DNA from 3 places in the Candidatus Villigracilis proximus genome. Region 3 is predicted to be linked to each of the others. Evidence: riboswitches for the same ligand, from Rfam matches in the RefSeq annotation. Region 3 holds a riboswitch; each other region holds the start of a gene.

What was found. A riboswitch is a leader RNA that binds a small molecule or an ion and turns the genes downstream of it on or off. The one in region 3 is predicted to bind S-adenosylmethionine.
Region 1: another riboswitch for S-adenosylmethionine. It lies ahead of IPL71_RS01795 (YdeI/OmpD-associated family protein); the one in region 3 lies ahead of IPL71_RS02905 (O-acetylhomoserine aminocarboxypropyltransferase/cysteine synthase family protein).
Region 2: another riboswitch for S-adenosylmethionine. It lies ahead of IPL71_RS16455 (methionine adenosyltransferase); the one in region 3 lies ahead of IPL71_RS02905 (O-acetylhomoserine aminocarboxypropyltransferase/cysteine synthase family protein).

The regions. Positions count from the first base shown of each region.
Region 1 covers NZ_JADJUO010000001.1:338,013-342,251, reverse strand. The annotation lists gene IPL71_RS01805 (homocysteine S-methyltransferase family protein) at 1-434, opposite strand, end outside; gene IPL71_RS01800 (beta-propeller domain-containing protein) at 444-1,421, opposite strand; gene IPL71_RS01795 (YdeI/OmpD-associated family protein) at 1,882-2,334, opposite strand; SAM riboswitch class I at 2,435-2,531, opposite strand; gene fdhD (formate dehydrogenase accessory sulfurtransferase FdhD) at 2,577-3,425, opposite strand; gene IPL71_RS01785 (molybdopterin oxidoreductase family protein) at 3,523-4,239, opposite strand, start outside.
Region 2 covers NZ_JADJUO010000016.1:10,671-14,909, forward strand. The annotation lists partial or broken gene IPL71_RS16455 (methionine adenosyltransferase) at 1,359-2,439, opposite strand; SAM riboswitch class I at 2,512-2,619, opposite strand; gene IPL71_RS16460 (formylglycine-generating enzyme family protein) at 2,722-3,666, opposite strand; gene IPL71_RS16465 (C39 family peptidase) at 4,230-4,239, opposite strand, start outside.
Region 3 covers NZ_JADJUO010000001.1:544,148-548,386, forward strand. The annotation lists partial or broken gene IPL71_RS02895 (O-acetylhomoserine aminocarboxypropyltransferase/cysteine synthase family protein) at 1-135, opposite strand, end outside; gene metA (homoserine O-acetyltransferase MetA) at 189-1,124, opposite strand; gene IPL71_RS02905 (O-acetylhomoserine aminocarboxypropyltransferase/cysteine synthase family protein) at 1,378-2,670, opposite strand; SAM riboswitch class I at 2,799-2,921, opposite strand; gene asd (aspartate-semialdehyde dehydrogenase) at 3,105-4,166, opposite strand.

The DNA.
Region 1 (4,239 bases), 210 kb from region 3:
GCGATATTCGATAATTCGGGATCGGTGGTGGAGGGAAGTTTGCCTGTGGGCCCCATTGAACCAGCAACAAATCGCGGCTGACCTGTCTTGGCGGCATATTCATCTGTGAGTTTGCGCGCAAGAGTTGCCGCCGCAATATTGATCTCGGCAATGCGGTCTTGCAATTTGTATTCCTGCATTGTCAAACGATTCGAGCGGAAGGTGTCTGTTTCGAGCACATCCACGCCCACTTCAAGAAACGAACGGTGGACTTTTTCCACGGCCTCAGGACGCGAGATGACGAGATAGTCATTGCATCCGTTGTATTGCTCGCCGCCGAAATCTTCAGCGGTCAGGTTTTGGTTTTGCAGGCTCGTTCCCATCGCACCGTCGAAAACAAGGACTTTCTTTTCGAGTGCGTCGAGGTAACGGCGGTTGGTGTATTTGCGATTCATTAAGTTCTCCTAATTTTCAAACTCTGTTTCGTTATTTATCCATAACATCCGAATGGAAAAACCTTTTCTGGGTACTTGAAATTGGATATTTCCTTCGCTCTCAATACTTTTGATATTTAGAACGAAGTTTTGCTCATAATTAGTTTCCATCGATGACATTGTAAAATACGCATAGTATTTGCCATCAGGTGACCATATTGGAGAATATTTCCACCAATAATCAAAACGTGTATCTAATCCCAGCAGTGTATGCAAATTTGTGATTTCCTTGTTCTTTATATCTAGCAAGTAAAGGTAATGTTTATAAGATAAAGATGACTCTATTAGCTCATATAGAACCATATTTCCATCTGGTGACCAAGAATAATAAATGGGCCACTGAAGGTAACCAATTTTTGAAATCAGGTTGACACTACTATCTTTCCAATTAAAGACATATAAATAGGTCTGTTTCTGTTCGTCGATTACTGCCATGAGGAGTTGTTTGCCATTCCGTGACCAAGAGCCACTATAATAGGAGTATGCACCTACTGGCACATAACTTATATCTCCCTTTTCCAAATTCAAGATACCTATTTGCAGTTGTTGGTCTTTATGAGTATTAAATATTTGGCCTTCTTCTTTGGTAGTAAATAAAATGCTCTTGCCGTCTGGAGACCAATTTGCATCACATCCAACACCCATTAGTTCTGTAGATTTTTTTGTAACAACGTCGTAAATAAAAAGTGAGCAAATATTATCGTTTGCGGGATTAATAACTCTCGTGTAAATTAGTTTCTTTCCATCGGGTGACCATGAGTGAGCCCAAACCCACTCCGAGTAATTGCTTGGCTTTGCGATTAATTCTGATGTTTTTTTGACAATATCAAGAATCTTCAAAGCTCGATCATAAGTGTTATATGTCAGGTATTGTTCATTAGGGTCTGTATTAAACCCTGTAGCACCACCAGTTGTTAATTGTTTGGGCTGAGATCCGTCAAATTTCATTTTGAAGATTTCCCAGCCAGCATTCTCTTGAGTATTTTTATTGGCATTCAGTCTTATATAGATAAACCTCTTTGTGATTAAATAATATGTAGATAAATCATCAGAAGATAAAACAATATTCGTCTTCTGGCTTTTTAGGTCAACCGAATAAAGTGTATTGACGTCCGAGTAAAAGATAGTGCCTTCTGGGTGAATTGGCCAGGTGTATTGGTTGGACTTGGTGTCGTCGTTGCGATTGGTGTTTGGGATGGAGCGGGAGTCAAGGTTGGAGAATCTGTTGTAGTTGATTGTCCACAGCCCGAAGAAAAGGTGATAACAATCAACAAGAGAAATCTCAAGATGCTTTGTGTAAAGTGTTTAGTCATTATTTCTTGTTCTCAAGTTTACACTTCCAATCTTTACGCATCATCCAGCGCTGTGGTTACGTAGGATTGTGTCCACACGGGGATTAATCCCCGTGCTATGCGTACGAAGCGCTACGCGCTAGTCCGCACGAGCGGACTTTGTAGGCGTAGCACGGACGTTCACGTCCGTGCGGTTTCGAGGCGTCGAAAAATCCTATCGTAATCCGCCACTCTACACCCTTCGGCAAAGTCGCCCGCCCCGCCTCGGTCATCTTTCCTTCTTCGATCATTTTACGCGCCCGCTCAATGTTCGTTTCCGTCCACAGGGATTTTTGTCTACGGGGTGTGAAACGTTTGGCATAGCGTTGATCGTCCATGCCTTTTTCAAAGCCGTCGATCCAGCCAAAGCAAATGGCTTCCTCCACCGCATCCGCATAGGGGATGGATGGTTTGCCTGTGACTTTTTTATATTGGATCAACCAGATCTCTTTGCAGGTCTTGTGATTCTTTTCCAGCCATTCGCGGAATTCTTCGCGGGTGGTGACGTAAATTGTTTCGCCGATTTCCATTTTGTTTATCTCTCCAGACCTCCGAGGTCTTTAAGACCTCGGAGGTCTCTTACATAAAAAACGCCTCTCATTTTGAGAGGCGACATGAATAAAAAGTCATCTCTCATCTATCAGACATTTGTCTGCCGAAGTTGGCACCGCTTAAACGGTTGCCGAGGTTTCAAAGGGTCGGGTCCCTCCGCCTCTCTGGATGAGTACAGTACTAAATTGTTTTAAGTTTATATCAAAGCGTGTTGGATTTGTCAATTTACTAAAGAAGGCTCCATGATCTTGATCCGTTCAGTGCCGGTATAAATGTTGAAGCGTTCCCCTCTGAGAAAACCGATGAGAGTGATCCCAAATCGTTCGGCGACTTCAACAGCCAAGGTGCTGGGTGCGGATACGGCACAGAAGATCGGCACACCGGCTACAAAACTTTTTTGCAATAATTCATAACTGGCGCGTCCGCTGACCAATACAATTTTGTCGTGAAATGGCAGTTGGTCGTTGAGCAATCCCCAGCCGATCAATTTATCCAATGCATTGTGACGTCCCACATCTTCACGGACAGCGAGTAAATTTCCGTTTAGGTCGAAGAGGGCGGCGGCGTGAAGTCCGCCTGTGGTTTCAAAGATGTCCTGAGACTGGCGAAGTTTATCTGGCAATGAGGTGATGAGCGCGGGGGTTGCGCCTGAACCAGCGGGGATGGGCGGCAGGTTGCGCTGGCTGATGTCATCCAGCATGGTGCTGCCGCATACGCCGCAGGCGCTGTTGGTGAAAAAATGCCGCTCGAGCTGATTCAGTACGGGGAGAGTATCAGCTTCCAGTTGAATCCGAAGCGAGTTGTATTCCTGCTGATTCCCGTCCACACAATAAGTCATATTTGCAACTTCCGTTTTGGTGTGGATGATTCCTTCATTGTAGAGAAATCCCGCTGCGAGTTCGTAATCATTGCCGGGGGTGCGCATGGTGATGGCGATGGTGCGTTGTTCATGCCCGGCGCGCAGTAAAATTTCCAGGGGTTCTTCGGCGGCGAGCACATCTTTTTTGCGTTGCGGCTGCCCATTTTCGATTGTCAGTATGGATTGTTTTTTCTTATTAAAGCGGGTCATGTTCACCTTCGATCTGATTTGTACCATTAAGCAACCGGAGACTGGGAATTTTTTGATTCGCCAGTCTCCGGTTTTGACTTTTTGACTTCGGTGTTTCTTACAGCGGTTCGATGTGTACCGTGCAGACTTTTAGCTCGGCGGTATGGGTGGTGGGGTCATAGCCGGAGCCCGTCAAAATGTTGATCGGGGTTTCGGCGAAGCTGAAACTGGCGAAGACCGTGCCTTTGGGAGAGCGCGGTGTGGCTTTGATCTTGATCTTGACTTCGCCGCGACGGCTTGTCATTTTTGCCCAGCCGCCATCAGTAAGACCCCATTTCTTTACATTGTCCGGGTGAACTTCGAGGTATTCTTCCGGCGCGAGATATTCAATGCCGGAGGAACGTCCGGTTTGGGTGCGGGTGTGGTAACTCTGCAGACGGCGGCCCGTGGTGAGCCAGACGGGATATTCATCGTCAATGACTTCAGCGGGGGCGCGGAAGCCGATGACTTTGAAGATCGCCTTGCCGTTGGTGAATCCATCTTCATGCAGGCGGGGTGTGCCTGGATGTCCCTTATATGGCACGGGCCATTGATATTGGCCGCCGTCGATGATGTCCCAATCAACACCGGCGTATACCGGAGAGATACTGCACAATTCGTTGAAGATCTCCTTCGGCGAATCATATTCAAAGCCGGGAATGCTCATGGCGTTGGCGAGGGAACTTAATATCCACCAATCGGGCTTTGCTTCTCCGGGTGGAGGTACTGCGGCGCGTAAACGTTGAATGCGGCGCTCTGTGTTGGTGATGGTTCCGTCTGTTTCGCCCCATGAGGT
Region 2 (4,239 bases), on a different contig from region 3:
TGCGCAACTGAAGCCCGTGTAGAAGCCTGAATCGTGTACAAGATCATGTACAAAGACATCCGAGAGGCCATTTTCCGTTAGATTAGTATCGTTGCTTACCGAGGTTGTTAGCGTAGAGGTTGAATGCCACGTAGCGTCCATCTGCTGAAATGGATTGGGTAATAGGAAATGTTATTTCCCTGATTTCCAGTTGAATCTCTAATGAACGTAGTAGGTTATACCCCGCAAGAGATCATGTACAAAGCCATCTCTTACATCGTTGGTGTCTTCATGTCAACCGTTGCTCGCATAAGAGTAAAGCAACATAGCGGCCATTAGCGGAGATAGCAAGATCATATTCTCCTGCGTCGTCATTACCTTGTGTTCCACTTGAACTAATTGAAACTCGAGTCGTGGTTCCGGTTAAATTATCGTAAACAAAGATGTCATCTACAAATTTGTGTCACCATTTACCAAATTACTAGCTTTTGAGAGAAATGCTATATAACGTCCGTCGGATGAAATAGAAGGAAATAGAAGAGTCGCTGTTTCCTTCTACGCCCTGAGTTAACTGAACCCGTGTGGTGCTTCCAGTTGTAAATCTCGTACAAAATATCTTCCCATCCTTTTGGTCTCCATCCACAAGGTTGTTAGCGATTGATCTGATAAATGAAACATACCGCCCATTAAAGAAATCCACAAGGATGCAGGCCAGCAATAAGTGTTTGTTCTCTTTTTGAGTTGACTGATACACGAACAGTAGTTTTGGCCACAAGATCGTGTACGAAAATATCGCTTCTGTTGTTTGTGTCGCCGATTACGAGATTGTTGTATCTGATTGGAATGCTATGTAGCGTCCATCTATTGAAATAGATGGATGAGGAATTCCCTTCCTTGAACGCCACTTGAACTGGACTGAAACAAGGAGGTATTCCTGTGGCAAGGTCATGTACGAAAACATCTGAAGCCAACTTTTGATCGTTACTTATTAAACTCCAAGCATAAGAGTAAAATGTTACATAGCGCGTCCATCTAGAGAAATGGCAGGGAGAACAGAGTCCGCTATTTTTTTGGGTGCCATTTGTGCTTAAGATATCATTGTTGTGTTGCCAGCAGTACCAAGACAGAAGTAACTAGGATGAATGCGAAGAGAAACGTTATTACCGTGGCTGAAAACTTACGAATAAATTTACTTTAGTCTCCCTGGTTTGGATGATTTTATGTATTTGATTTTTGAAGAATAGTAAAATTATAATGGGGTATTAAATTATTGATTTTAAGAAAAATGAGACAGCTACATCTTGATAGATGATCGTAAAAAGAGCCGCGAGACCATGGTCTCGTGGCCTCTTCTAATTACCAATTACCTAATTACTACCTTACAACCCCGCAGCCTTCTTCAAAGCAGCGGCCTTATCAGTCTTTTCCCATGGGAACTCGATATCGTCGCGGCCAAAGTGACCGTACGCGGCGGTCTTGCGATAGATCGGGCGGCGCAGGTCAAGGTCATGGATGATCGCGCCGGGGCGCAGGTCAAAGAATTCGCTGACGAGTGCAGAGATTTTCTCATCCGCAATTTTAGCGGTGCCAAAAGTCTCAACATTGACAGAGAGTGGGTGAGCCACGCCGATGGCGTACGCCACCTGCACTTCCACGCGGTCAGCCAAACCAGCGGCCACAATGTTCTTGGCTACATAGCGCGCGGCATACGCAGCAGAGCGATCGACCTTTGTGGGGTCTTTCCCTGAGAACGCACCGCCGCCATGACGACCCATGCCGCCGTAGGTATCCACGATGATCTTACGGCCGGTCACACCCGCATCGCCCATTGGACCGCCGATAACAAAAGATCAACACGGTATCAATGCGCTTGGGCTTGCCCTGTGAATATTCAACAGTGACCTGACTCTTGCCATCGGGGCGCAGCCAGGGGAGTGTGCCGTCTTTGCGAAGTTCGCTTAAGCGGCGTGATAATTTATGAGCCATGTAAATTGGCATCGGCATTAAGGTCGGGGTTTCATTACAGGCAAAGCCAAACATCATACCCTGATCGCCCGCACCCACATGTTCAATGCCGGCGTCTTTCATTTCACCGCTTTTATCTTCCATCGCATGGTCAACGCCCAAAGCGATATCTGCGCTCTGGCTGGCAACGGCTGAAAGCACGGCACAAGTATTGCCGTCAAAGCCTTTGTCGCTGCTATCGTAGCCGATCTCATTCACCACTTTGCGCACGAGCTCATCAAAATTTACATACGCATTGGTTGTGATTTCGCCCAACAATGCCACGAAACCGGTTTTCACTGCGGTTTCACAAGCCACACGCGACATCGGATCCTGCTCAAGACAGGCATCCAAAACTGCGTCCGAGATCTGATCGCAGATCTTATCAGGGTGTCCTTCGGTGACCGATTCTGATGTGAACATCAAACTCGGTGAAGACATAAAAGTGTTACTCATTTGTTTCTCCTTAAGAAAATATAATTGCCCTTTCAGCGTGCGAAAGGGCAATTATGCATAATGCTATCTACCCTCTCATCTCCCAGAAATGTATCTGTCGGATTTGGCACCATATTCAACTTTCGCTGACTGGTTGTCGAGACATCGCAGGGCCGTTCCCTCCGTCTCTCTGGATAAGAGCGCCGTATTGGGGCTATTGAATTGTGTCGGGATAATACCATAAGCAGGTGGATGAGTAAAGATAAAGCACCGCATCTTACTTAACTGTTGGTTGATTCTGTTTTAATGATCACTCACGCATCTGAATCCGATCTTTGCAGAACTGCGTCCATAGTATGCGGCATCATTTTGCAAAGCGGAAGGGTCCGGCCCTGCTTCATATCCACGGTTTGAAATTCTTAACATCGAAGCATCGTCTTGAAACGACCCACCGCGGATTACGCGCATGGAGTTCAACCCTCCATTCTCCGGGCCCGTGGGATTATCCGCCGGAGACTCTGCGTAATAGTTCCCTTTATAAAAATCAGCCACCCATTCCCAAACATTGCCCGCCATATCCAACGCGCCAAATGGGCTGATCCCTGTCGCATACGTGCCAACACGCGTGGTATCCCCGACAATATTTAACGAGTTGGAATTATTCGCATTCGGCAATTCCCCGCCCCAAGGGTAGGTGTTTACACTGTCACCGCGCGCAGCACGTTCCCATTCCGCTTCGGTGGGGAGGCGGCGGCCTGCCCATTGGCAATATGCGTTCGCGTCATACCATGTGACCTGGATCACGGGGTAATCTTGAAATTCAGGATTACCATAATAATCCAGCCGATTATCTGAGGTAACGTTGGCCGGCGGTCTGCACACTCCGGCTTCAACACATAATGCATACATGCCATTGACCACTTCCACTTGATCGACCCAGAATGCGTTGATCTGAACCGAATGCGCGGGCAATTCATCGTTTTCAAGCAGCACATCCAACCCGCCCATCTTGACTGTCCCAGCCGGAACAAAGAGTTGAGTCATACCGTCGATCGGTGAAATTTTCACCGTCTCAGGGGTAGCGGTAGGGATGGGGGTGGATGTGGCGACAGGTGTCGCCGTCAATGGAACCACTGTGGCCGTGGATGTCATGATCGCCTCTGCCGTAGCCGTTGGCGCGAAAGGCGTATTCGTACTTTGACAAGCTGCGAGGAACAAGATAATAAGCGGGAGAAACGTTTTTTTCATGGATACCTTGTAAGGATATAAAATATTTTTATTGAATGGTAGCGACCTGATAGTTTGATTTTAAGACCCGGATAATTTTTTTTTTGATCGAAATGAATTGCGTATTACAAGTTGCTGGCTTAAAGTTGGGACGTTTTAGGAGACCCGCTTTTGCCTCGAAACCCACAGATCTTCGAGGATTTTATAAATTTATTCTGTATGCGCTCCGCAGTAAACATGTTCGGGGTTTTTCCGGTCAATACAAAATCTATGGCAATGGTCCCGGACTTTTTACATGACGGCAACTTGAATTAGTAGATTTGACCTCTTGCATAAGTAAAGCGCTGTAAACTACAAAATCACTAAGTTTTTTGCCCTTGAGTTTCACTGCACTGAACTGTAACGCGGTGTAAGTGTCGAGGCTTTGTGTCTTATTACCCTGCAGGTTGTGAAAAAAATAGACTTTTGCAAGAGGTCTGATGATCCCAACACCAATCTCGAAGAGATGAAATGATTGTAGATATAACGCGTGGTAGAAATATCAACCCCGAAGGGGTGACATAATGTTACGTCACATAAACAGATCATTGAACC
Region 3 (4,239 bases):
GGCGCGTTCCGTGCTTTGCAGGTCGTAGGCGGATGTTTGATAAATGGGAACTGCCTGGCTTCCGGTGGCGGGGTCTGCGGTGTAGCCTTCGTGCAGTTGACGGGTGGTGAAGCCAAATTTATGAGGTGTGGGCATAATAAAGTTCCTTGTATAAAAACAGGAGACATATCCCTATGTCTCCTGTGCTTTTATCTCTTTGAAATGGGCCTGGGAATATCGTTCGGGTCAAAGGCTGTGGCTTGGTAAACGTAGTAGTTCAACCAGTTTGCGTATAAAAGATTTGCATGTCCACGCCAGCGGACGTTGGGCACTTTGCTTGGGTCGTTGTTGGGATAATAATTTTGCGGGACGTGGATCGGGAGTCCCTTGTTGATGTCGCGGTCGTATTCGGCTTTGAGAGTCAGCGGGTCATATTCGGAGTGGCCGGTGATGAAGAGGTGACGTCCATCTTTGGAGCCGACAATGTACACGCCGGCTTCATCTGATTCGGCGAGCATTTGAATCTCGTTGACCTTCTCCACATCTTCGCGGCGGATCTCGGTGTGGCGGGAGTGGGGGGCGAGGAAAATGTCATCGAATCCCCGAAGCAGGTTTTCGGTCGAGGAAAGGATGCGGTGCTCGTAGACGCCGAACATCTTGTGGGGCAGGTCATATTTCGGGATGCCGTATTTATGGTAAAGCGCGGCTTGCGCTCCCCAGCAAATATAGAAATTGGATTCAACATTCGTTTCAGACCAATCCAATATGTGCGTCAGTTCATCCCAATAATCCACTTCTTTAAATGGCAATTGCTCAACGGGTGCGCCGGTGATGATCAGGCCGTCAAATTTTTTATCTTTTATTTCATCAAAGGTAACGTAATGATTAAGTAAATGTTCGGCGTCGGTATTCTTTGATTCGTGTGTGGCGGTGTGCAGCAGGGTGATCTCCACTTGCAGCGCGGAGTTTGAAAGCAGGCGCAAAATTTGCGTTTCAGTTGCGATCTTGGTTGGCATAAGATTCAGGATCGCCACTTGCAATGGGCGGATATCCTGTTCTTGTGCGCGTTCTTCATCCATGATGAAAACATTTTCGTTTTCAAGAATGGCACGTGCGGGAAGGGTGGAGGGAACTTTTACGGGCATGGGGTTTTCAAATGATGAATGTTGAATGCGGAATGATGAATGTTAGGCGGAGCGGTTTTTCTTGGTGGTTTTTACAGGGGCCCCGAGGGCCCAAATTAATTCTTCATTCTCTTTTTTTGTTTTTTCCCGGCTCTTGCAGCCTTTTTGTGGGGCTGCTTTCCTGTCTTTTGAGGTTCTCTTGCATAAGCCTGCAAAACTAAGTACGAGGCCTATGCAAGAGATTTATTCATCATTCATCAATCTGCATTCATCATTACGCGTTGAGCGCTTGATCCAGATCCCACTTGATGTCTTCGAAGTCTTCGAGACCAATGCTCAAGCGGACGAAATCGGGGCTGACGCCGGCCGTGACCTGCTGTTCTTCGGTCAGTTGGCTGTGGGTGGTGGTGGCTGGGTGAATGGCGAGACTGCGCGCATCACCTACGTTGGCGAGGTGGCTAAAGAGCTGCAGGCTTTCAATGAACTTGCGGCCTGCTTCTGCGCCGCCTTTGATACCGAAACCAAGAATTGCACCTGCGCCCTTGGGTAAGTATTTCTTGGCGCGGGCATAATCGGGGTGACTCTTGAGGCCGGGATATTTGACCCAGCTGACTTTCGGGTGCTTCTCAAGATATTCGGCAACGGCTTGCGTGTTCTGCACGTGACGGTCAATGCGCAGGTTGAGGGTTTCAAGCCCAAGCAAAGTCTGCCATGCGTTGAAAGGTGACTGGCAGGCGCCGATGTCACGCAGAACTTGCACACGCGCCTTGATCGCAAACGGGGGAAGTCCGGCCGCGGCGATGGAGGAGTAGACCAGGCCGTGATATGAAGGATCGGGGGTATTGAAGTTTTCGAACTTGCCATTGCTCCAATCGTAATTGCCGCCGTCCACAATGATACCGCCGATGGAAGTTCCATTACCGGTGATGAATTTGGTGGTCGAGTGGGTGATAACATGCGCGCCCCATTCGAACGGGCGGAAGAGATACGGAGTGGCAAAGGTATTGTCAATGAACAGGATCAGTTTATGTTTGTTCGCGATCTCGGATACTTCTTCAAAAGGGAAGACTGAAATATCAGGGTTGCCGAGAGTCTCGCCATAAATGATCTTGGTGTTGGGTCTGATGGCCGCTTCAAAATTCTTCGGGTCACTCGGGTCAACGAATGTAACTTCGATTCCAAGTTTGGGAAGTGAATAAGCAAACTGATTATATGTGCCGCCATACAAGCGGGATGATGAAACGATATGGTCACCGGCGCTGCACAAAGTGAAAATTGCCTGTGCCTGCGCGGCATGACCCGAGCTTGCGGCCAATGCTGCAACGCCGCCTTCGAGTGCTGCGATGCGCTGTTCAAGCACATCGGTGGTCGGGTTCATCAAGCGGGTGTAAATATTTCCCAGCTCTTTGAGCGCGAACAAATTCGCAGCGTGTTCGGTGCTCTTGAATTGATAGCTCGTTGTCTGATACAACGGCACGGCGCGGCTGCCAGTGGTGGCATCTGGTGAGTAGCCCGCGTGTAACTGACGGGTGGCAAAACCTAATTTACGATCTTTGAGTGTGGTCATGTTAAGATATCTCCTCTTGAATAATGTTTACCCGCCCTTTCAGAAGAGATGTTTTTTGTGTCTACGTAAACACTTAAAAAAAATAACCTCTTCTGAAAGTACAAGAAGAGGTATACGTCTATACCGTCCTCTCATCTTCCAGATATGAATGACTTTTTTCCGTCATTCTTATTTGTCGGATTTGGCACCATAACGATTGTCTGGTTGCCGAGACTTCAAAGGGCCGATCCCTCAGTCTCTCTGGATAAGAGCGAATATTTAATTTCGCCGTTTATATCATGGCGCTTATAAATGTGTCAAGTAATTAGATCAATTTATCCATTACCCATTCGGGTACTCTTGAAAAGTCTGTTTTCTTTACCACAAAGACACCAAGAGAAAAAACTTTGTGACTTGGTGCCTTCGTGACTTTGTGGTTAATTTTAAACACTCTATTACAAAAGATTTTCATTGACCAATAATTCAGCATTATAGATCGATGCACCCGCCGCGCCGCGAATCGTGTTGTGGGAAAGAACAACAAATTTAAGATCAAGGATTGGATCCCGCCTCACGCGGCCGACCACTGTCGTCATGCCTTTTCCTGTTAATCGGTCGAGTCTTGGCTGGGGCCTGTCCGCTTCATCTCTGACGCTGATCACTGGTTGCGGAGTCGAAGGCAGATTCCTCGCTGAGAGGGGAGCGGCGTAATCGCGTAAGGCTTGAATCGCAACTTCCGGTTCAACGGGATTGTCCAATGCCACGCTGGCACATACGGTGTGACCATCGATCACCGCCACGCGATTGGTATGCGCGCTGAATTTAATATCCGCCAGATCAATTTTGTTTTCGTTAAATTTGCCGAGCATCTTGCGCGGTTCCCATTCCACTTTTTCCTCTTCGCCGCCGTTGCCAACATTGGGAATGATATTGTCAATAATATCGAGTGACGGCACGCCGGGATAGCCCGCACCAGAAAGCGCCTGCATCGAGACCATGAATACTTTCTTCACGCCAAAGGCATCATCCAAAACCTTGAGCGCAATCGTTAAGCCAGTGCTTGTGCAATTCGGATTTGTGACGATACATCCGCTCCAGCCTTTGTTAATGCGCTGCTGTTTGACCAGTTGAATATGGTCCGCGTTGATTTCGGGCAGCAGCAACGGCACATCCTCTCCGCGCCGATAGGATGACGCATTCGAGCAGACCGCCGCGCCGGCTTTTGCGAAGGCGGGTTCGAGTTCATTTGCAATTTCAGTGTGCAATGCCGAAAAGACGATCTTCGCCTGCACTGCATCCGTACTCGCAGGGACAACGATCATATCGCGTGCATATTCCGGCATGGGCGTATCCAGCACCCAGCGTGCGGCCTGTGCATACGTCTGCCCGACTGAACGATCAGACGCCGCCAAAGCAACGACCTTGAACCACGGATGATTTTCCAACAAAGAAATAAAGCGCTGGCCGACAGAACCTGTCGCGCCGAGAATTGCTACGGGAATTTGAGATTGAGACATGGGACTCCTTAATGGTTTTTGTTTGGTTGGTTGTAGACAGGTAAACAAGTAGACATGTGATGCGCTATTTACT